3 regions of the Pseudochelatococcus sp. genome follow, and region 2 is predicted to be linked to each of the others. Evidence: predicted binding sites of a transcription regulator. Region 2 holds the regulator's gene; each other region holds the start of a gene.
The links. The regulator PhoB, encoded in region 2, activates phosphate uptake and scavenging genes when phosphate is short. The targets are predictions, from matches to a motif close to TGTCATNNANCTGTCAT.
Positions count from the first base shown of each region.

Region 1: ACOYJQ_RS02795 (PstS family phosphate ABC transporter substrate-binding protein) is a predicted target of PhoB. The motif match lies at 4,777-4,793, and genes of this name have one in related genera.
Region 3: ACOYJQ_RS04630 (YdcH family protein) is a predicted target of PhoB. The motif match lies at 2,957-2,973, and genes of this name have one in related genera.

Region 1 is NZ_JBMNUS010000001.1:629,086-636,644, forward strand. It holds gene ACOYJQ_RS02765 (MFS transporter) at 1-238, opposite strand, end outside; gene ACOYJQ_RS02770 (NAD(P)-binding domain-containing protein) at 301-1,698, opposite strand; gene ACOYJQ_RS02775 (ArsR/SmtB family transcription factor) at 1,747-2,070, opposite strand; gene ACOYJQ_RS02780 (ArsR/SmtB family transcription factor) at 2,190-2,558, opposite strand; gene ACOYJQ_RS02785 (arsenate reductase ArsC) at 2,724-3,302, shown strand; gene pstS (phosphate ABC transporter substrate-binding protein PstS) at 3,427-4,536, shown strand; gene ACOYJQ_RS02795 (PstS family phosphate ABC transporter substrate-binding protein) at 4,862-5,899, shown strand; gene pstC (phosphate ABC transporter permease subunit PstC) at 5,966-6,889, shown strand; gene pstA (phosphate ABC transporter permease PstA) at 6,889-7,559, shown strand, end outside.
Region 2 is NZ_JBMNUS010000007.1:72,736-80,294, reverse strand. It holds gene pstC (phosphate ABC transporter permease subunit PstC) at 1-812, shown strand, start outside; gene pstA (phosphate ABC transporter permease PstA) at 815-1,654, shown strand; gene pstB (phosphate ABC transporter ATP-binding protein PstB) at 1,651-2,460, shown strand; gene phoU (phosphate signaling complex protein PhoU) at 2,526-3,236, shown strand; gene phoB (phosphate regulon transcriptional regulator PhoB) at 3,563-4,267, shown strand; gene ACOYJQ_RS11730 (GcrA family cell cycle regulator) at 4,378-4,980, opposite strand; gene ACOYJQ_RS11725 (aspartate aminotransferase family protein) at 5,501-6,727, shown strand; gene argF (ornithine carbamoyltransferase) at 6,724-7,559, shown strand, end outside.
Region 3 is NZ_JBMNUS010000002.1:233,363-240,921, forward strand. It holds gene ACOYJQ_RS04615 (IS481 family transposase) at 1-247, shown strand, start outside; gene ACOYJQ_RS04620 (propionyl-CoA synthetase) at 500-2,416, opposite strand; gene ACOYJQ_RS04625 (hypothetical protein) at 2,573-2,749, shown strand; gene ACOYJQ_RS04630 (YdcH family protein) at 2,742-2,930, opposite strand; gene ACOYJQ_RS04635 (YdcH family protein) at 3,287-3,505, shown strand; gene ACOYJQ_RS04640 (alpha/beta hydrolase) at 3,557-4,243, shown strand; gene ACOYJQ_RS04645 (DUF1476 domain-containing protein) at 4,303-4,626, opposite strand; gene purC (phosphoribosylaminoimidazolesuccinocarboxamide synthase) at 5,020-5,817, shown strand; gene purS (phosphoribosylformylglycinamidine synthase subunit PurS) at 6,176-6,421, shown strand; gene purQ (phosphoribosylformylglycinamidine synthase subunit PurQ) at 6,423-7,106, shown strand; gene purL (phosphoribosylformylglycinamidine synthase subunit PurL) at 7,185-7,559, shown strand, end outside.

The DNA of each region.
Region 1 (7,559 bases), on a different contig from region 2:
ACAGCCCGAGCCCCGCCAGACCGAGACCGAGGCAGGCCGCGCTGAACGCCAGCACCGGGCGGCCACCCAAACGCTGGATGCTGCCGCCGACGCGGGGCGATACGATGCCTGCGGTGAGAAGGCCGAGCGACAGGCCGCCGACGATCCAGGCAAGAGGCCAGCCGGTGTCGGCCGCGATGGGCGCGGCGAGCACCGCGAGCAGATAGTAGGACGAGCCCCACGCCAGTATCTGCGTCATCCCAAGGACGGGGATGACATGGCGTCGCGACGGCACGGCCACGGGAATATTCGCCCCGGCCGTCATGCTGCACAGCAACGATCGCGGGCGCAGCAGGCCGTATCGGCACTTTCAACGATCCGGGGTGCATCATCCGTTTCCGGTCCGCCACAGCAGCTTGCTCTAGATGGTCCATCGGCGACAGGCGGTCCGTCGGCAATCTGCGTGGTGCAGACGCCGGTCTCCGGAAGCACGAGACGGACGTCGTCCGCCGCCGCAAGGTCGCCGGACAGCGCCGCTGCCACCGAGCGGGCCTGTTCGTATCCCGTCAGCAGCAGGAAGGTCGGCGCCCGCCCGTAGCTCTTGACCCCGACCGTGTAGAAGCCCTTTTCCGGATGCGACAGCTCCCGGTGGCCGTGAGGCGGCACTGAGCCGCAGGAATGCAGATTCGGATCGATGGCAGGGCCGAGCCTTCTCGCGCACTCCAGCCCCGGATCAAGTTCGAGGCGCAATTCGCGGGTGATGGCCAGGTCCGGGCGCTGGCCGGTGCAGACGACGATGCGATCGACCGGGGGAAGTGCCTGCGGCCCGTCGGCCGTCTCCCCCTCGACGAGCAGGCGTCCGGCCTCCTCGCGCACGTGCCGGATCGCGAAACCGGCAACGAGCCGGATGCGGCCGTGCTCGATCAGCCGGCGTGTACGGGTACCGAGATCCGCGCGCGAGGGGAGTTCATCGGCCGCGCCGCCGCCGAACACGCGCGCGAGATTCGCGCCCCGCGTCGCCCAGACGATCGCCGTTTCCGGTGCCTCCCTCGACAGGCGGTCGAGATCGAGCAGGACATTGGCGGCGGAATGCCCGGCGCCGACGACCAGCGTCGTCCGGCCGGCATAAAGCGGCCGGTCGCGCCCGAGCACATCCGGAATGCCGTAAGCGATCCGTTCCGCGAACGCGGCTTCGCCTGTCGCCGCGATGCCGTCGGCGCCGAGGGGATTGGGCGAGGCCCAGGTGCCGGAAGCGTCGATGACCGCCCGCGCCAGATCGCGGCGCTCGCCCTCGGGTGTCTCGACAACGAGAACGAAGGGCCGCCCGTCGCGGCCGCGGCTGACGACCTTGTCGATGCCATGGCGGGCGATCGCGGTGACGCGGGTGCGTGTCTCGATGATAGCCGACAGCGCCGGCGTGGCCGCCAGCGGTTCGAGATAGCGGGAGACGAGTTCATGACCCGTCGGCACCATTTCCCCATCCGGCATCTGCCAGCCGTGCCGCGCGAGGAGCCGCACCGCCTCCGCATCGACGCAATATCGCCACGGCGTGAACAGGCGGACATGCCCCCAGTCGCGGATATTCTCGCCGACGATTGAACCGGCCTCGTAGACCTTCACCGGCATTCCCCGGCCGACGAGATGAGCGGCCGCCGCAAGCCCGATGGGACCGGCGCCGACAACCGCGATCGGCAATGCAGAAGGAAAAGGCGCAGACATATTTTATCCTTCCGGGATTATGGAAATAGTTGGCGAAGAAAAAACGCCTCAGGCGAGCGCGGCGGCCTTTTCTCGTGGAGCGCAGCGGGCGTCGATGCAGCATTCGTCGACCAGAAAGCCGACGAGGCCGTGCATGGCCGGATAGTTCGCGCGGCAGATCAGCGTCGTTGCCTGCCTTTCCTGGGTGACGAGCCCCGTCGAGATCAGGCGGTGCAGGTGGTGGGACAATGTCGACGCGGCAATCCCGATCCGCTCCTGCAGGCTGCCGACGGGAAGACCGTCGTCGCCCGCGCGCACCAGCGTCCGGTAGACGCGCAGGCGCGTGACGTTCCCGAGGGCCTCAAGCTGTTTTGCCGCTGTTTCGATGCTCATGGAAATAGCGGTAACCTCCGCTCGTTCATCGAGTCAAGTCATATTTCGAGCTTCTTCGAAATATGGGCCCGAACGGCGCGATCGGGGGCGTTCTTCGGCCCCGCTGTCCGGTCCGGATGTCAGTGCTGCGTTTCCGGTCGCGCACACGACGACGCTGGATCGAGCATGGCTGCCACTTCGCCACAAAGACCGGGCTGTCCCTTGCAGCAATCCTGCACGAGATAGAGGACCAGCGCCTTCATGGCATCGAGCCGGGCGCTGTAGACGATCGAGCGGCCGGAGCGCTGCGATGCGATCAGTCCCGCGCGCTCGAGGATGGCGAGGTGCGTCGACATGGTGTTGGACGGAACGCCGACAATCCGCGCGACGTCGCCAGCCGGTAAACCATCCGGTCCTTCGGCGACCAGCAGCCGGAACGCCTCGAGCCGGGTTTCCTGGGCGAGCGCCGCCAGCATGGCAAGTGACTGGTCCGTCGTGATTTCGGTCATCGTGCAATCCGTTCGGTGGGCATCGAGCAAATATCTATCTATCGCGAATAACGGAAGTTGATGAACGGCGCAAGAAAAATATCGATATTTCTCGAAATATCGTTGCATGTGACATTTCGATGGTTGTAGAAATGAGGGCAACGAACAACAGGAGGAGCCACTTCCATGCCGTCCCAGCCGTTCCGCACCCTCTTCCTCTGCCGAGAGAACGCCTGCCGTTCCATTATGGCCGAAGCGATCCTCCGCGACATGGACGATCGGTTCGAGGTATTCTCCGCCGGTAGCCATCCTGCGGCCGCAATCGATCCGGACACACGCTTGCTCCTCGGTTCGCTTGGACACGACACGACGCCGCTTCGGACAAAGAGTTGGGCAAGTTTTGCAACGTCCACCGCACCTGCACTCGATTTCGTTTTCACGGTTTGCGATCGTACAATGGGCGAGATTTGTCCGAGTTGGCCCGGAGATCCCATCACCACCCATTGGAGTATCCCTGACCCGACGCTCGCTCAAGGCAACACCGCCGAGCGGGCGTTGGCGCGGTGTGAAGTCTATCAGATGCTTGCCCAGCGCATTTCTATTTTCACGAGCTTTCCGCTTGAGACTCTGGATCGTCTTGCGCTGACAAACAGGATCGCCGCGCTTGGTCGACTTCGCTCCATCTCCCATGAAAGTGCGGGACGTCAAGACTATAGTCCAGTTTATAACTCCCAAGCGACCATATCAGACCGCCATAATGGATGAAATTCTTCTATATATCCAAGTAAAACGATATTTATATTATTATAATATTATGTATTGTGTATATAATAAATATTTATTATTAGAATGCGTCAGTTCGTGTTCTGCAACAGAGCAAGAGGTTATCATGATCAGCGGAAATAAACTTTTCCATCTCGTTCAAACAAGGCGCACGCCTGTCACCGTTGCCCGATCCTGCTTTGGAGAATGGTTCATGGAGAGCTTTAGCCCGAAGAACGCGCTTTATGCGGCAACGCTTGCAGCGGCCTTCTGTCTTGCCGGACAGGCGAGAGCCGTTGAACTCAATGGAGCCGGATCATCATTCCATTCCAATCTCTACAAAGAGTGGATGGCCGAGTTCAACCGGGCCAACCCGGACATCACCGTCACCTACAAGAGCGTTGGCAGTGGTGAGGGCATTCGGCGCTTCACGCAGGGGAGCGTTGCTTTCGGCTCGACCGAGCGCCCGATGACCGATGCAGAAATCGCGAACGTGCCGGAGAACGTGTTGCATGTGCCGACCACCGCGGGGATGGTCGTTCTGGCCTATAACATCCCGGGCTTCTCGGGGGATCTGCGGCTAAGCCGCCAAGCCCTCGTCGGCATCATGAGCGGCAGGATCAAGACGTGGGACGATCCGCTGATTCGTGCCGCCAATCCGGGCGTCGACATTCCGAAGCGCAATATCGCTGTCGTTGCCCGGCGAGACGCGAGCGGCACGACCTTCTCTTTCACCACCCATCTCGCTGCGGTGAGCGACGCCTGGAAGGAGGTCGGCACCACCGTCGCCTGGCCGAACAACGCGATGATCGTTTCAGGCAATGAAGGTGTCGCAGGCCGGATCGCGATCGCGGAATACTCCATCGGATATGTCGAGTATTCCTTCGCCGCACAGTTGAACCTGCGGTCTGCGCTGATCGAGAACAGGGCCGGGCAGTACGTTCGTGCGGACGGCGCTTCAGGCTCGGCAGCGCTTGCCTCTGCGCTTGATGGCATGCCGGAGGATGGACGTCAGATCATACCCGACCCCGTGGGCGATACGGTCTATCCCATCGTTTCCTATAGCTGGACCTTGTTGCGCAAGGCCAACAAGGATCCGCAGGTCGCCGATGGACTGAAGCGGTTCGTCGGCTGGGGACTGGTAGAGGGCCAGACTTTCGCCGAAGGACTCGGCTACATCCCGTTGCCCGCGCCCGTCGTGAACCGTGCGCAGGCGATCCTTGCGGGGTTGCACTGACGGAGGGCGATTGCAGAGGGGCGATCGCGGGTTTCCCGCGATCGGGAAAGTGGCTGCGCCATCCGACGAAACGTCATCGGATGGCGCTCGGGGGCGCGATCGAAAACGCAACGCCTCACCAAACCAGCCCTGTCGGATGCGGGTAATAAAAATGTAACTGCCAGATTATATGTGTATTTCACATAGATAATTGCCATTCAATATATATCAATACATCCAGATACTATGATATTACTTATTTGACACACAATTGTCATCTGTGATTACTATGTGAAGCATAGGCGCTGTCGGTGCCGCCCCTTCCCATGTTCATAAGAGAGTCGCCATGACCAGCAGAACCCACCCCATCGCTCCCGCGTCGAAGTCGCTCATCAAGGCGGCAACGGCCGCGTTCATGCTTGGCTGCCTGCTTACGCCTTCCTTCGCCCAGCAGGCGCCGACCGTCCTGATCGATGGATCGAGCACGGTTTTCCCGATCTCCGAAGCCATGGCGGAGGAGTTTCAGAACAAGCAGTCAGGCAAGATCCTAGCTACCGTCGGCTCGTCCGGCACAGGCGGCGGGTTCAAGAAATTCTGTCGCGGCGAAACCGACATCACCGGCGCATCGCGTCCGATCCGCTCCGAGGAAATCGCGCTTTGCAAGGAAAGCGGCATCGAATTTATCGAGCTGCCGGTGGCCGTCGATGCTCTGGCAACCATCATTAATCCGGGCAACGATTGGGCTACCTGCCTTTCCGTTGCCGAGTTGAAGAAAATCTGGGAACCGGAGGCACAGGGCAAGGTCCAGAACTGGAATCTGGTCCGCGAAGGCTTCCCGAGCGGTCGTCTGGCCCTGTTCGGCGCCGGCACTGATTCCGGCACATACGACTATTACACGCTGGCTATCAACGGTAAGGAACACTCCAGCCGCGGCGACTACACGGCGACGGAAGACGACAACATCACCATCCAGGGGGTGATCGGCGACAAGAATGCCCTCGGCTTCCTCGGTCTGGCATACCTCACCGAGAACGCCGGCAAGGTGAAGGCCGTCGCGATCAGGCAGGCGGACGGCTCCTGCGTGGAACCCTCGATCGCGACAGCCACCGACGGCACCTATCAGCCGCTGACCCGCCCGCTCTTCTATTACGTGTCCAAGCAGGCGGCGGACGCGAAGGAACATGTTCGTGAGTTCGTGGCGTTCCTGTTCGATGCCGATAATCAGAAGGAACTCGTCAGCGAGGTTGGCTACGTGGCGCTGCCCGCCGAGGCTGCGACCCTCGCTCTCATGAAGTTCGAGAGCCGCAAGACAGGCTCCCATTTCGAGGGCGGCTCCAAGATCGGCGTGACTGTGACCGATCTGGTTCAGGACGCAGCCAACTGACGCGATGACCAGCCCCGATGGCTGAGGTCAAGCGCCTCGGCCATCATCACTACCGGAGATGCGCCAATGAGTTCGTCGGCTGACGCCTTCCGGCCTTCCGAGGCCTTCCTTCGCCGACGCCGGTTGATCGATCTCGGCATGCGCGCCGTGCTCTTTCTGTCGGCGGCGCTTTCCGTGTTCGTGACTGCCGCGATCGTTTATGTCCTCGTCAGCGAGTCGTGGGGCTTTTTTACCGAAGTATCGCTATGGACATTCCTCACTGATACTCAGTGGACCCCCGTTTTCGCGCAACCCCGCTATGGCATCCTGCCGCTGCTGACCGCGACGCTTTGGGCTGCGGGTATAGCGATCGCCATCGCGATCCCGTTCGGAACCGTTCTCGCTGTCTATCTCAGCGAATATGCTCCGGCCGCCGTGCGCGAAACCGTTAAGCCGATGCTCGAACTGTTCGGCGCCATACCGACGGTCGTCTATGGATATTTCGCCCTGCTGTTCCTGACGCCGCTGTTTCAGACCTTCATTCCGGGCTTGACCGGGTTCAACCTGCTGGTTCCGGGGATCGTGCTCGGCATCATGATCCTGCCCTACATCGTCTCGATCAGCGAGGATGCAATGCGTGCCGTTCCCGCGTCGCTGCGCGAGGGCGCATTCGCGCTCGGCATGACGCGCCTTCAGACCACCTTCAAGGTGATCATCCCGGGCGCGTTCTCCGGCATCACCGCGGCATATCTGCTCGGCATGTCCCGCGCGGTAGGGGAGACCATGGTGCTTGCCATTGCGGCCGGGCAGAACCCGAACCTGACTGCTGATCCACGTGAGGGGGCGGCGACCATCACATCCTACATCGTGCAGATGAGCCTCGGCGATCTGCCGCACGGTTCACTGGCGTACCAGACCATCTTTGCCGCCGGCCTTGCGTTGTTCCTGCTGACGCTCTTCTTCAATATCGTCGGTTTCTTCCTGCGCCGACGCTTCCGGGAAGCGTACTGATGACCTCCGAAATTCTCACACGGGCCACCACGGCCTCATCCGAGCAGGACGAAATCGTTCTGGTAGGCAGGGCACGCCGAAGGGATGCCATCTTCGCCGGCCTCGGTCTTTTCATTCTCTTCGTGGCCATGGCGTTCCTGCTGGCGTTGATCGCCGATCTATTCGTGGATGGCTTTTCCAGAATAGACATGGCTTTCCTGACCGATTTTCCTTCCCGGCGCCCCGAACGATCCGGCATCCTTTCCGCATGGGTCGGCACATGCCTCGTCATGTTCGTCACTGCCATGCTCGCCATCCCGCTCGGTATCGCCGCCGGTCTCTACCTCGAGGAATATGCGCCGAAAAACTGGTTGACCGACATCATCGAGATCAACGTCACCAACCTCGCCGGCGTTCCTTCGATCATTTACGGTCTGCTGGCGCTCGGCTTCTTCGTCTACCTGGCCGGGCTTGGCCGGTCGGTCATGGTTGCCGGCATGGTGCTTGCCCTTCTCATCCTGCCGATCGTCATCGTCGCAACGCGCGAAGCCGTCCGCAGCATTCCGCAAATGATTCGGGAAGGGGCTTACGGGATCGGGGCGGACAAGTGGCAGACCATGTGGCACTACATCCTGCCGGCAGCCCGGCCCGGTATCCTGACCGGAGCGATAGTCGGCCTGTCGCGTGCGAT
Region 2 (7,559 bases):
CGGCTCTCAGCCATTTCGGCCTCGACTTCTTCGTATCGCAGGCATGGGATGCGAACGCCGAGGAATTCGGCGCGCTGGCGACCATTTACGGCACGCTGGTGACTTCGCTGATCGCGATGCTGATCGCGGTTCCCGTGGGGCTCGGCATCGCGGTGTTCCTCACCGAGCTCTGCCCGATGACGCTGCGCCGCCCGATCGGCATCGCGGTCGAGCTGCTGGCCGGCATCCCGTCGATCATCTACGGTATCTGGGGCTTCTTCGTATTCGCGCCCTTCCTCCAGCAGACGGTGCAGCCGTTCCTGATCGCGGTCTTCGGCCCCGTCCCGCTGCTGAACGCGGTTTTCGCCGGCCCTCCCTACGGTCTCGGCACGCTGACGGCGGGCCTGATCCTGGCGATCATGGTGCTGCCGTTCATCGCTTCGGTGTCGCGCGACGTGTTCGAGACGGTGCCAGCCGTGATGAAGGAAGCGGCCTACGGCCTCGGTTGCACCACCTGGGAAGTCGTGCGCAACGTGGTCATCCCGCACACGCGCGCCGGTCTCGTCGGCGGCATCATGCTGGCGCTGGGGCGCGCGCTGGGCGAGACGATGGCCGTCACCTTCGTGATCGGTAACGCCAAGCAGATCTCGGCGTCGATCCTTCAGCCCGGCACGACCATTTCCGCGACCATCGCGCTCGAATATGCCGAGGCGTCGGAAGGGCTTTATCGCTCGTCGCTCGTGGCGCTCGGTCTCATCCTGTTCATCATCAGCTTCATCGTGCTGGCCGCCGCCCGCCTCATGCTGGCGCGCCTCAACAAGCAGGGGGCCTGATCATGGTCACTTATGCCGCGCGCAAGCGCAAAAACAGCATCACCATGGGCCTTTGCACGTCCGCCGCGCTGTTCGGCATCCTGTGGCTGCTGCTGATCCTGGGCGTGCTGGTGTGGGAAGGCTTCTCCGGCCTGTCCGCCGCCGTGTTCACGGAAATCACGCCGAGCATGGGCTCCGTCGGCGGCGGCCTGTTGAACGCCATCATCGGCTCCATCATGATGACCTTCGTCGCCGTGCTCATCGGCACGCCGCTCGGCGTGCTCGCCGGCACATACATGGCGGAATACGGCCGCTACGACAAGCTGACGAACGTCGTGCGCTTCATCAACGACATCCTGCTTTCCGCGCCGTCGATCGTCATCGGCCTGTTCATCTACGAGGTTCTGGTGGCGCCGTTCGGGGGCTTCTCGGGCTGGGCGGGCGCTGCGGCGCTGGCCGTGATCGTGATCCCCGTCGTGGTGCGCACGACCGAGGACATGCTGCTGCTCGTGCCCGGCCAGTTGCGCGAGGCCGCGACCGCGCTGGGGCTGCCGCGCTCGATCGTGATCCGTCAGGTCGCCTACAAGGCGGCGCTCGCGGGCATCGTCACCGGCGTCCTGCTGGCGGTGGCGCGGGTGAGCGGCGAAACCGCGCCGCTGCTGTTCACCGCGCTCAGCAACAACTTCCTGAGCTGGGACATGACGCAGCCGATCGCCAGCCTGCCGGTCGTGATCTACAACTTCACCAAGACGCCTGACGAGAACATGCAGCAGCTTGCATGGACGGGCGCCCTGCTTATCACCTTTACGGTTCTTGCGATGAGCATTTCGGCTCGCGCTCTCTCCACGAGGAAGAAGAAATGACCACCCAGAGCGCCACGCAACCGGTGCCGCCGGCGATCCCCGCCGGCCCCCTCACCGAAAAGGTTTCGGTTCGCAATCTGAAGTTCTACTACGGCAGCACGCTGGCGCTGAAGGGCATCAATCTGCCGCTGTACGACCGGATCGTCACCGCCTTCATCGGCCCCTCGGGTTGCGGCAAGTCGACGCTGCTGCGCGTCCTGAACCGCATGTACGATCTTTACCCCGGCCAGCGGGCCGAGGGCGAGGTGCTGGTGGACGGGCAGAACGTGCTCGTTCCCAACCAGGACCTGAACGCCCTGCGCGCCAAGGTCGGCATGGTGTTCCAGAAGCCGACGCCGTTTCCGATGTCGATCTACGACAACATCGCCTTCGGCGTCCGCCTCTACGAAAGCCTGAGCAAGGCGGAAATGGACGAGCGCGTCGAATCCTCCCTGCGCCGCGCCGCCATCTGGGACGAGGTCAAGGACAAGCTCAACGCTTCCGGCCAGAGCCTTTCGGGCGGCCAGCAGCAGCGCCTGTGCATCGCCCGCACCGTTGCCGTGAAGCCCGAGGTCATCCTGTTCGACGAGCCGTGCTCGGCGCTCGATCCGATCTCGACGTCCAAAGTCGAGGAGCTGATCGACGAGCTGAAGGAAGACTACACGATCGCCATCGTGACGCATAACATGCAGCAGGCGGCGCGCGTGTCGCAGTTCACGGCGTTCATGTATCTGGGCGAGCTGGTGGAATTCGCGGAAACGACGAAGATCTTCACCGCGCCGCAGGACAAGCGCACGCAGGACTACATCACGGGCCGCTTCGGCTGATCGGGCGTATGGACCGGGCGGTGCGCCGCATCGCCCGTGCCGCCTTCAGACAGGGATATTTGGTGATGGCCGAACATATTGTAACTTCCTTCGACGCCGATCTCGAACTCTTGCGCAGCAAGATCGCCGAGATGGGGGGCATTGCCGAGAAGCAACTGGATGATTCCACGCGCGCGCTGGTGCGCCGCGACGTCGCCCTCGCCCAACAGGTCATCGATGCCGACGTGCGTCTCGACAACCTGCAACGCGAGATCGAGGATCTTGCGGTGTCCACCATCGCCCGCCGCCAGCCGGTCGCGGTCGATCTGCGGGATATCGTCTCGGCCATCCGCGTGGCCGGAGATGTCGAGCGTATCGGCGATCTGGCGAAGAACACGGCGAAGCGCGTCCTGGCCATCAGCAGCGAGTTGCAGCCGGCCAAGATCGTCGTCGGCGTCCAGCACATGAGCGATCTCGTGCAGGCGCAGCTCAAGGACGTTCTCGACGCCTATGCCCAGCGCGACGAAAAGAAGGCGCTCGACGTCTGGAACGGCGACGACCGTATCGACGCGCTCTACAACTCGGTGTTCCGCGAGCTTCTCACCTATATGATGGAAGACACGCGCAACATCACGTTCTGCACGCATCTGTTGTTCCTTGCCAAGAACATCGAGCGCATCGGCGACCACACGACCAACATCGCCGAGACGATCTACTTCCTGACCACGGGCGAGACGCTTGCGGGTGAGCGCCCCAAGGGCGACACCACGAGCTTCGCCACGACCGCAACGCTCTGAAGGCGGCAGGTCCCGGAGTACCCCACGGCGCTCCGGGGCCGTGCGCCGTCAAGGCGGGCTCTGCTTGCGCAGCCTCGCGGGATGCGCCGTCCCGAGGGGTCAGGTGGAACGTACAGGGAAAGATGGACAGCTCGGGCGATGCACCGGTCATCCTCATATGCCGCAAGCGCACATGATCCTTTCGGAGAACGGTCCGAAGGGGTTGCTCGCGTTGCGCGGCGTCTCCGCGCGACAACCTCCGCCGAATTGCCGATGAGGACAGTGTAGCCTGAGCACGTGAAGATTCGATGTCTCGCAATGGTTGCGGGCGGTTCCACGAGGATATCATGGTAGGACCACGCATTCTCATCGTGGAGGACGAAGAGCCGCTGGCGCTGCTTCTTCGTTACAACCTCGAAGCCGAAGGCTACTTCGTCGACAGTGTCGGACGCGGCGACGAAGCGGAGATCCGGCTCCGGGAGCAGGTTCCCGACCTGGTTCTGCTGGACTGGATGTTGCCGGGCCTCTCCGGCATCGAGCTGTGCCGGCGCGTGCGTGCGCGCGGCGACACCGAACGCCTGCCGATCATCATGCTGACGGCGCGCGGCGAGGAGGGCGAACGGGTGAGGGGACTCGCCACGGGCGCCGACGATTACGTCGTCAAGCCTTTCTCCGTGCCGGAACTGCTGGCGCGCGTGCGCGCGCTGCTGCGGCGCACGAAGCCTGGTCATGTGGCGACACTGCTGCTGGCGGGCGACATCGAGCTCGACCGGGAAACCCGGCGCGTGCGCCGCAACGGCCGCGAGTTGCACCTGGGGCCGACCGAGTTCAAGCTGCTCGAGTTCCTGATGCAGAGCCCCGGCCGCGTCTTCACCCGCGAGCAATTGCTCGATGGCGTATGGGGCCACGATGTCTATATCGACGAGCGCACGGTGGATGTGCATGTCGGACGGTTGCGCAAGGCCATCAACCGCGCCCGCAGCCCCGATCCGATCCGCACCGTGCGCGGCGCGGGCTATGCTTTCGACGAGACATTCGCGCGCGCCGAGTAGAGCGCTTTGCGACCGTCCCGCCGGAAGGATTTTGCCCGGTGCGGGCTCATGCAAAAGCCGCCGGATCGTCCGGCGGCTTTCTTCTTTTGCCGTGATGGGGCGGCCCCGGCTCAGGCGCGCTTGCGGTCCCGGCGGCGATCGAGAACGGGCTGGTAGGCGATGCTGGCGTGATGCGCGCAATAGGGCATGCCGATCACCGCCCGCGCGCCGCAGAAGCGGAAATTCGGCGACGTGGGATCGCCCACCGGCCAGCGGCACATGTACTCGCGCAAATCCATGATGGTGACACGCTCGGAAATCGGCACAACGACATTCTCGCGCGTGACCGGCACGAGATCGGCGGCCGGGCTGCGGACGGGATCCTCATCCGGTTCCACGGCCAGCGGCGCGGCCGCGAGCGCGGCGTTGCCGAAGGTCGGCGCCATGGGCTGCGGCGCCGGGGCGGGAGGAACGATGGCCGCCGGCGGAACCTGGCGCGGGGCGGGCGCGAGCGGCTCGGCAGCCTGCGGCGGCTTGCGCGGCGCGCGGACGGTCTGCGCCGCCGGCGCCTTCGCGCGGCCCGACAGGCCAAGACGATGAACCTTGCCGATCACCGCATTGCGGCTGACGCCGCCGATTTCCGTCGCAATCTGGCTGGCGCTCAACCCGTCGCTCCAAAGCTTGCGCAGTTGCTCGACGCGCTCGTCAGTCCAGGTGTTGCCGGGATCGCTCATCATTCATGCTCCATCTCGCCACGCCCCGCGGGGAATCCCTCGATGCCCAAACGGAATCCCTCATTTCGCCGGCAAACGACTCATTGCCGGACGCAACGTTCACCTCATGGGAAACGCTGGAAGAGGCAGCCGGACGATATTCCGTGGCTCTCACGCGGGAAACTACAATATGCTGCGACTCTCCGGCAAGAGTCATGCGTCGATTGGCGCGCAATTTCCCACAGGAGAGATCGTAAACAAATCCTTGAACGCCGCGAAGAATGCTGTGAATGCGGGCGATATCAAGGCGATGGCGCGAAATTCGCAATTTTTCGCCGCGAGCGCCGACGGCGGGGCGCGGCGGAGTTTATACTTGAATGTCTGCGGCATCGATCATAAGATACTAGGGAGTTGCCGCCCTGTGGGGCGGCTTTTCCGTTTTCCGTCGCCGGGTGGCCGGCGCGGGCGGCGGGTTTTCCGGGGCGCGTGCGCCGTCTGGCGGCCTTTCGCGCGCGGCCTGCCTTCTCTGGAGTATGGTGCCTTGACATCGCCTCTTCTGCCAACCTATGCGCGGGCCGACGTCGTTTTCGAGACCGGGGAGGGCGTATGGCTCGTGGCGCGCGACGGTCAGCGATATCTCGATCTGGGGTCGGGCATCGGCGTCAATGCGCTGGGCTATAACCACCCCGGATTGCTGGCTGCGCTCGGCGCGCAGGGCGGCAAGCTGTGGCACATCTCGAACCTGTTCCGGAACCCGCAGGCGGAGCGCCTCGCGCAACGGCTTGTCGACGCAAGCTTCGCCGATACGGTGTTCTTCACCAATTCCGGCGCGGAGGCGCTGGAATGCGCGATCAAGACCGCGCGCAAGTATCATGCCGCGAACGGCCATCCCGAGCGCTTCCGTCTCGTCACCTTCGAGGGCGCTTTTCACGGGCGGACGCTGGCCACGATCGCGGCCGGCGGCCAGCAGAAATACCTTGAGGGCTTCGGACCGAAGGTCGAGGGTTTCGATCAGGTGCCGTTCGGCGATTGGGATGCGCTCGCCGCCGCGATCGGGCCCGAGACCGCCGGCATTCTCATCGAGCCCGTGCAGGGCGAGGGCGGCATTCGCGCCGTGCCGCCGCAGGACCTGCGCCGGTTGCGCCAGATCGCCGACGATAACGGCCTGCTGCTGGTCCTCGACGAGGTGCAATGCGGTATCGGCCGCACGGGCAAGCTTTTCGCCCACGAATGGGCCGGCGTCACGCCGGACATCGTGGCCATCGCCAAGGGCATCGGCGGCGGTTTCCCGCTGGGCGCGAGCCTCGCGACGCGCGAGGCGTCGAAGGGCATGACGCTCGGCACCCACGGCACCACCTTCGGCGGCAATCCGCTGGCGGCGGCGGTGGGCAACGCCGTGCTCGACGAGATCCTCGCGCCCGGCTTCCTGGAGGGCGTGCAGGAGAAGGCCGGCCTCTTCCGCCAGCGGCTCGCGGAACTGAAGGACGCCTTTCCCGACGTGTTCGAGGATGTGCGCGGCGAGGGGCTGATGCTCGGCCTCAAGCTCAAGGTGCCGAACACGGAGTTCGTCAAGGCAGCGCTTGCGCGCCGGCTTGTCGTGATCGCGGCGGGGGATAACGTGGTGCGCTTGCTGCCGCCGCTCATCATCGGCGAGGCGGAGATCGGAGAGGCCGTCGCGGGGCTCGGCGAAGTGGCGCAGACGTTTCGGGCGCAAACTCTTCAGGCGGAACCGGACGCAGGAAAAGCAGACGAAAGACAGGCAGGATGAGTAACGGCAACGGAGCCACGGAAGGCCGGAAGGTGCGGCATTTTCTCGATCTCGGCGATTTCTCGGGCGAAGAGGTGCGCGCGGTGCTCGATCTCGGCGCCGCCATCAAGGCGGGGCGCGTGAAAGGCGGGCCGCAGGCCAGCCGCCCGCTGGCCGGCAAGGTGCTGGCGATGATCTTCGACAAGCCCTCCACCCGCACGCGCGTCTCCTTCGATGTCGGTTTCCGGGAGCTCGGCGGCGAGCCGATCATGCTGACCGGCGCCGAGATGCAGCTCGGCCGGGGGGAGTCGATCCCCGATACGGCGCGCGTGCTGTCGCGTTTCGTCGATGCGATCATGATCCGCATTCTCGATCACGCCGCGATGCTCGAACTGGCGGAATATGCCTCGGTTCCGGTGATCAACGGCCTCACCAAGCTGTCGCATCCCTGCCAGATCATGGCGGATGTGATGACTTTCGAGGAGCACCGCGGCCCCATCAAGGGGCGCACGGTGGCGTGGACCGGCGATTCCAACAATGTGTTGACATCGTGGATTCAGGCCGCCGCGCGGCTCGACTTCCGCATCGCGGTGGCGACGCCGCCCGGGCTTGCGCCGCGCGCGGATCTCGTCAAATGGGCGGGGGGGCAGGGCGCCGAGGTGCTCGTGACCGATGATCCGTTCGAGGCGGTGAAGGGGGCGGATGCCGTCGTCACCGATTGCTGGGTGTCGATGGGCGACGACGACGAGCGCTATCGCCACAATCTGCTGCGTCCCTATCAGGTCAATGAGAGGCTGATGGCGGCCGCCGGCAAGGATGCGATCTTCATGCATTGTCTGCCGGCCCATCGCGG
Region 3 (7,559 bases), on a different contig from region 2:
GACGAACGGCCAAGTGGAACGGATGAACCGAACCATCAAGGACGCCACCGTCAAGCGCTTCCACTATGACGATCACGATCAACTGCGAAGGCACCTCACCGACTTCATCGATGCCTGTAATTTCGCCCGAAGGCTCAAGACCCTCAAAGGCCTCACCCCTTACGAATTCATCTGCAAGCGATGGACAATCGAGCCGGAGAGATTCATTCTGAACCCGAGCCACAAAATGCAGGGACTAAACACTTAAAGCAGTTTGCGTTCAGGTCGATCCATCGAATTGAATGCAAACTGCTCTTAAGAGCGGGATGCGATCAGGTTGAATCGCCATCCCGCTCTAAGTTCCATATTTTACCGCAACTTGCGTTCAATTCGATGGATCGATTTGAACGCAAACTGCTCTGGAGCGTCAGTTCTGACAGAATCAGAACTGACGCTCCAACTTTTTGATTTAACGCATCTTTGTCGACGAAAAGTGGTATCCACTTTTCTGCACGATGCCCTAGAGACCGCGGCTTTTCAGCGCCTCGGCGATTTCCTCGAGCGACTGCGGGTCCTCGATCGTCGCCGGAAGCGACCACGTTTCGCCATCGGCGATCTTCTTCATGGTGCCGCGCAGGATCTTGCCGGAGCGGGTTTTCGGCAGCCGCCCGACGGTGATCGCGAGGCGGAACGCCGCCACCGGGCCGATCTGTTCGCGCACGCGCGCGATCAGGTCCTTCTCGATGTCGGCGGGATTGTCCGTGACGCCGCTCTTGAGCACCACGAAGCCGCACGGCACCTCGCCCTTGAGCGCATCGGCGATGCCGATGACCGCGCATTCCGCCACCGCCGGATGGTTCGACAGCACTTCCTCCATGCCGCCCGTGGACAGGCGGTGCCCGGCGACGTTGATGATGTCGTCCGTGCGGCCCATGATGAAGATGTAGCCGTCCTTGTCCTTGAAGCCGGCGTCCGAAGTCTTGTATGCGCCGGGGAACTCGCTCAGATAACCCTCGCGAAAACGCTCGTCGTTGCGCCACAGGGTGGGCAGGCAGCCGGGCGGCAAGGGCAGGCGGATGACGATGGAGCCCATCGTCTCGGCCGGCACGTCCTTGTTGCTCTCGTCGACGATGCGCACGTCATAGCCGGGCATCGGCACGGTCGACGATCCGGCCTTGACCGGCAACAGGCCGACGCCGACCGGGTTGCCCGTGATCGCCCAGCCGGTTTCCGTCTGCCACCAGTGATCGATCACCGGAATCTTCAGCGTGTCGCGCGCCCAGTTCACGGTGTCGGGATCGGCGCGCTCGCCGGCCAGAAACAGCGTGCGCAGCGTCGATATGTCGTAGGGCGGCAGCAGCGTGCTGGCAGGGTCCTCCTTGCGGATGGCCCGCAAGGCGGTGGGCGCGGTGAACAGCGCCGAAACGCCGTATTCGCCGATCACGCGCCAGAAGGCGCCGGCATCCGGCGTGCCGACGGGCTTGCCCTCATAGATGAGCGTGGTGCTGCCGTTGATCAGCGGGCCGTAGACGATATAGCTGTGGCCGACCACCCAGCCGATGTCCGACGCCGTCCAGAACACCTCGCCCGGCTTGATACCGTAGAGATTCTTCATCGTCCACGACAGCGCCACGAGATAGCCGCCGGTGTCGCGCACGACGCCCTTGGGCTTGCCGGTGGTGCCGGAGGTATAGAGGATGTAAAGCGGATCGGTCGCCTTGACGGGCACGGGCGCCATGGAGCGGCCGGCCGCGCGGGCCTCTTCCACGCGCGCCGCCCAGTCGTGATCGCGCCCTTCCACCAGCTCGGCCCGCACCTGGGGACGCTGGAACACGAGGCAGGCGGGGTTGACGCCGGCAAGCCGAAGGGCCTCGTCGAGCAACGGCTTGTAGGCGACCACGCGCGACGGCTCGAGACCGCACGAGGCGGTGAGGATGGCCTTGGGTTCGGTGTCGTCGATACGCTGCGCGAGCTCGGGCGCGGCGAAGCCGCCGAACACCACCGAGTGAATGGCGCCAAGCCGCGCCACGGCCAGCATGCCGATCACCGCCTCGGGAATCATCGGCATGTAGATGACCACACGGTCGCCCTGCCTGACGCCGAGATCCGTGAGGACCGCCGCGAGCGTCTGCACCTCGCTTTGCAGGCCGCTGTAGGATATCACCCGTTTCGCGTCCGCGACCGGGCTGTCGTAGATGATGGCGGGTTGCGATCCGCGCCCCGCCTCGACATGGCGGTCGACGGCGTTATAGCTTGCGTTCAGCGTCGCATCGGGAAACCAGCGGCCGTAGACGCCTTCGCCGGGATCGAAGATGCGCGAGGGCGCCCGCACCCAGCTCACGGCCCCGGCAGCCTCGCCCCAGAACGCTTCCGGGTCGGCCTGCCAGCGCGCGTAGACTTCGGAATAAGCGCTGTTCGCAACCTCGCCCGCATGCACGCCGGCGGCGTCGGATGGCGATGTGGTATTCTGAGTGCTCACGGCTTTCCTCCCTGCTTGCGTTTCCGATGCGGCCGGCGGTCAAGCCGAATGGCAAGTCCACCGAACAGCCAAGTCCAGTCGCCGGCCGGGACGCTGTCAGCGGAGGGTAGGAGGATGAAAAATATCGCGCAAGTCGCAAACTATTACAACTTTGGTCGACTGCCGCAGGAAAAACGCAACATTCGGGCCGCAACGGCGGAGCCCGCCCTGAACCGCGCCGCCGGAAGCGGCGGGTACAGGGCTGTTTTCAATATCGATCCCGATTCAGAAAATTCACTCCTGTTCAGTTAAGCTTCCGCCTGGCCTTTTGGGAATGAAGGCGCTCGATTTCATCCTTGAGCTGGAGTTTTCGGCGTTTGAGTTCGATGATTTGTTCGCTATTGGAGGAAGGGCGGGCGAGATACGTCTTGATCTCACGTTCTATAGCCTGATGACGGCGTTCCAACTCGACGAGATGACCTTCAAGAGACATCGAATAACCTCCACATCGATTACCGATGTCACCAGTCTGGCATAAAACTGCGGAACGTCAAACGCGATTCGTAGCCGGCGCGAAAATAAAGCGACGCGGCGGTGTTGGCCCGGATCTTGCCCGGATCCGGCTATAGCGTGATCGCTGTATCGCCGCCGGCGGGATGGAGCCTTGCCAAAGAAGGCTTGCGGTCGCGAGGTTTCCTCGCATAAGGTGCGGCGTGAAAAGGCAATCCGGGGACAGCGCGGCGGATCGGGAGCACGATCGGGCGGCCGTTGTGCCCGTTCGTTATCGCATCGGATGGCTCCGGGAGGCGGGCATGCTTTTCGGTCTGATGTTGGGGTGCCGGGGCGGCGATGGCATTCGATCTGGATACTGAGGAACGCGCGATGTTGGCCGGCGAACTCGAGCGGCTGCGCATCGAGCACCGGGAACTCGATGCGCGCATCGTGGCGCTGGAGGGCGAGGGGGCTGCGGTGCAACTTCAGGTGCAGCGCCTGAAGCGACGCAAGCTGGCGCTGAAGGATCGCATCGCCTACGTTGAGGACCGGCTGACGCCCGACATCATTGCCTGACGGGCGCGCCGCCGCCGTCCGCAAGCGGCCGGCACAATCGGGGGAACTTCAATGGCAATCATCGACGGGCCGCGCCTTGCCGCGCGGTCGGGCAGGGCGCGGCAACTCGTCGTTTTCCTGCACGGATACGGCGCCAACGGCGACGATCTGATCGGCATCGGCCGGGAATGGCAGCAGTGGTTGCCTGACGCCGCCTTCGTCGCTCCCCATGCGCCGGAACCATGCCCCGCCTCCGGGTTCGGCAGGCAATGGTTCGCGCTGACGTTCCGCGACCCGGACGAGCGTTGGCGCGGCGTCAACCATGCCGCGCCGGGGCTTGAGGCGTTTCTCGACGCGGAACTCGAGCGGCAGGGACTTTCAGGCGACCGGCTGGCGCTGGTCGGCTTCAGCCAGGGCACGATGATGGCGCTGCATGTCGGATTGCGCCGCCGCACGACGCCGGCCGCGATCGTCGGTTACTCGGGCATTCTGGTGGTGCCGCCGGCCGGCGGGCGGGATTCCGCTCCGCGCCCGGCCGCGACGCCGCCGATTCTTCTCGTTCACGGTGAAGCCGACGAGGTGATCCCCGTGGAGGGGCTGTTCTTCTCCATGGAGCAGCTCGCCAAGGATGGAACGGGCGTCGAGTGGCATCTTTCGCCGCGCATCGGCCACGGCATCGACGGTGGCGGCCTGCGCCACGGCGGCCTGTTTCTGGCGTCGTCCTTCGGGCTGCCGTTTCCCGAGCCTGCGCCGCGCTGAACGGTTGACGCCGCATGTCCCTCCCGGCGGGCCGGGAGGGGAGAAAATCCGCCGGACGATTACGCGCCGCCGCGGACCTCGGCATGGGCGCGCACCAGCAGCGCCTCCATCTCGCGGCGAATCTGGTGATCGGACTGCTCGATGCCGGCCGCATCGAAATCGGCGCGAATCTTGCGGAACACGTCCTCGTCGCCGGGTTCCTCGAAGTCGGACAGCACGACGGTGCGGGCGTATTCGTCGGCCTGCGCGCCGGCCTTGCCGAGCTTCTCCGCCGCCCAGAGGCCGAGCAGCTTGTTGCGGCGGGCGACGGCCTTGAAGCGGAGTTCCTCGTCGATGGCGAACTTGGCCTCTTCTGCCTTCTGACGATCATTAAACGTGGTCATCGGTCGTGCTCCCCGTAGATGCATCCCAGCGGATGCAATCGATATAATGTGCCGTGCCGTTGAAGGCCAGTGTAATTTCGGTTGCAGGAAGCGCGTCGCCTTGTCCTGACGGGTATGTGACGGACGCCCCGGCGGGGGATTTCGGGGCCGGGATTTCGGGGCCGGGATTTCCGGGCCTTGCCGTTAACCACGATAAGTTATAATGATCATGCCGGATGCGTCAGGGCGCGGACGGGCGAGGACCGCAGGCTCGCCGGCCGCCATTGTGCTTTGGCGCGTGATCGGCTACGTTGCAAACGGGCGGGAAGCCGCTTGTCCGGCATCGGAAGCGTCCGATCGATCTTTTCCGCCTGTTCGAGCCGCGGATCGTCTAGTTCGGAGCCACGGCACCCTATGGATTTCCTCAAGATACGGTATACGCCGATGAATCGCCGCCGTCGTATTTACGAGGGTAAGGCAAAGGTCCTCTATGAAGGGCCGGAGCCGGGAACCCTCATTCAGCACTTCAAGGACGACGCGACCGCCTTCAATGCCAAGAAGCATGAGGTGATCGATGGCAAGGGAGTGCTGAACAACCGCATTTCCGAGTACATCTTCACGAAGCTCAACGACATCGGCGTGCCGACGCACTTCATCAGGCGTCTGAACATGCGCGAGCAGTTGATCCGCGAGGTGGAGATCATCCCGCTGGAAGTCGTGGTGCGCAACGTCGCCGCGGGCTCGCTGTCGACGCGCCTCGGCATCGAGGAGGGCACCCAGTTGCCCCGCTCGATCATCGAGTTCTATTACAAGAACGACGCGCTGAACGACCCGATGGTCTCGGAAGAGCACATTACGGCCTTCGGCTGGGCGACGCCCCAGGAAATCGACGACATCATGGCGCTTGCCATCCGCGTCAACGACTTCCTCACCGGCCTTTTCCTCGGCATCGGCATCCGTCTCGTGGATTTCAAGATGGAAACCGGCCGCCTGTGGGAAGGCGACATGATGCGCATCGTCGTCGCCGACGAGATCTCGCCCGATTCCTGCCGGCTGTGGGACGTGAAATCCGCCGACAAGCTCGACAAGGACCGTTTCCGCCGCGACATGGGCGGGCTGGTCGAGGCTTATTCGGAAGTGGCGCGCCGGCTCGGCATTCTCGGTGAGAGCGAGAACCCCGCCCGCAGCGAGACGCCGCGCCTCGTGGAATAGAGCGGCGTGCATTCAAACGGAATCGTCATGCCGCTCTGAATTCCGTATCTTACCGCAACTTGCGTTCAAATCGATCGACCTGAACGCGAACTGCTCTGGAGAATGTCGGCATTTCATTGAAACGCCGACATTCTCTGTCTTATTGATTTAGCGCGTTTTCTTCGCTCAAAGCGGTATCTGCTTCGCCTGGAAACGCTATAACGGCGGCGATCCCGCGCAGCCTGGAGCGGGGGCCCGGAGCCCCCGTCCGCATCAAGTGTCGTATCGGCAGGGGCGATAGGGGCGCGTTCGGCCCGCACGTCCGAGAGGGAGCAAAGCATTCATGACCGCCGCAGAACAGACCGCCCCCGAACACGCCCTGAAGGCGCGCGTGACGGTGACGCTCAGGAACGGCGTTCTCGATCCGCAGGGCAAGGCGATCGAGGGCGCGCTGGCCTCGCTCGGGATCGCGGGCATCGCCGGCGTCCGGCAGGGCAAGGTGTTCGACATCGCGCTCGCGGAGGCGGATCCGGAGCGGGCGAGGGCGCTGCTCGGCGAGGCATGCGAGAAGCTGCTCGCCAATACCGTGATCGAGAACTACAGCATCGCATTCGTGGACGCCTGACATGAAGGCCGCCGTCATCATCTTTCCCGGTTCCAACCGCGACGGCGACGTGGCGCAAGCGCTGGCGCAGGCCGGCGCGGATGTCGTCCGCGTCTGGCACGCCGACAGCGCCCTGCCGGCCGGCACCGATCTCGCCGTGCTGCCGGGCGGCTTCTCCTATGGCGATTACCTGCGCTGCGGCGCCATCGCCGCGCGCGCGCCGGTGATGGACGCCGTGCGCGCCCACGCGGGCGCGGGCGGGCTGGTGCTCGGCATCTGCAACGGTTTCCAGATCCTGTGCGAATCCGGCCTGCTGCCCGGCGTGCTGATGCGCAACGCGGGGCTCGGCTTCATCTGCCGCCGCCAGTTCCTGCGCGTGGAGCGCAACGACACCGCCTTCACGCGCCGGTACGCGCAGGGGCAGGCCATCGACGTGGCCATCGCGCACGGCGAGGGCAATTTCGTCGCCGATGCCGAAACCCTGGCGCGGATCGAGGGCGAGGGGCGCGTCGCCTTCCGCTACGCCGACCGCACCGGCGCGGTGACGGCGCCGGCCAATCCGAACGGGTCGCTGAACAACATCGCCGGCATCTATTCCGAAAAGCTCAATGTGCTGGGCATGATGCCGCATCCCGAAAACCTGATCGACGATCTCGTCGGCGGCACGGACGGGCGCGGGCTGTTTGCGAGCCTGCTCGCGGCATAATATCATCCGCTTTATGAGCGATCTCTTTCAACATTTTGAAAAGTCGCGATAATCGCGGCGTTCCAATGTGAGCCTCCGATGACCGTCCAAGAGCCTGCCATCACCCCTGAGCTTGTCGCCGAGCACGGCCTGACCCCGGACGAATACGAGCGTTTCAGGGAGCTTGTCGGCCGCGAGCCGACGTTCACGGAGCTCGGCATCGTTTCCGCGATGTGGAACGAGCATTGCTCCTACAAGTCGTCGCGCATCCATTTGCGGGGTCTGCCGACCAAAGCGCCGTGGGTGATTCAGGGGCCGGGCGAGAATGCCGGCGTGATCGACATCGGCGACGGGCTCGCCTGCGTGTTCAAGATGGAGAGCCATAATCATCCGTCCTTCATCGAGCCCTATCAGGGCGCGGCGACGGGTGTGGGCGGCATTCTGCGCGACGTGTTCACCATGGGCGCGCGGCCT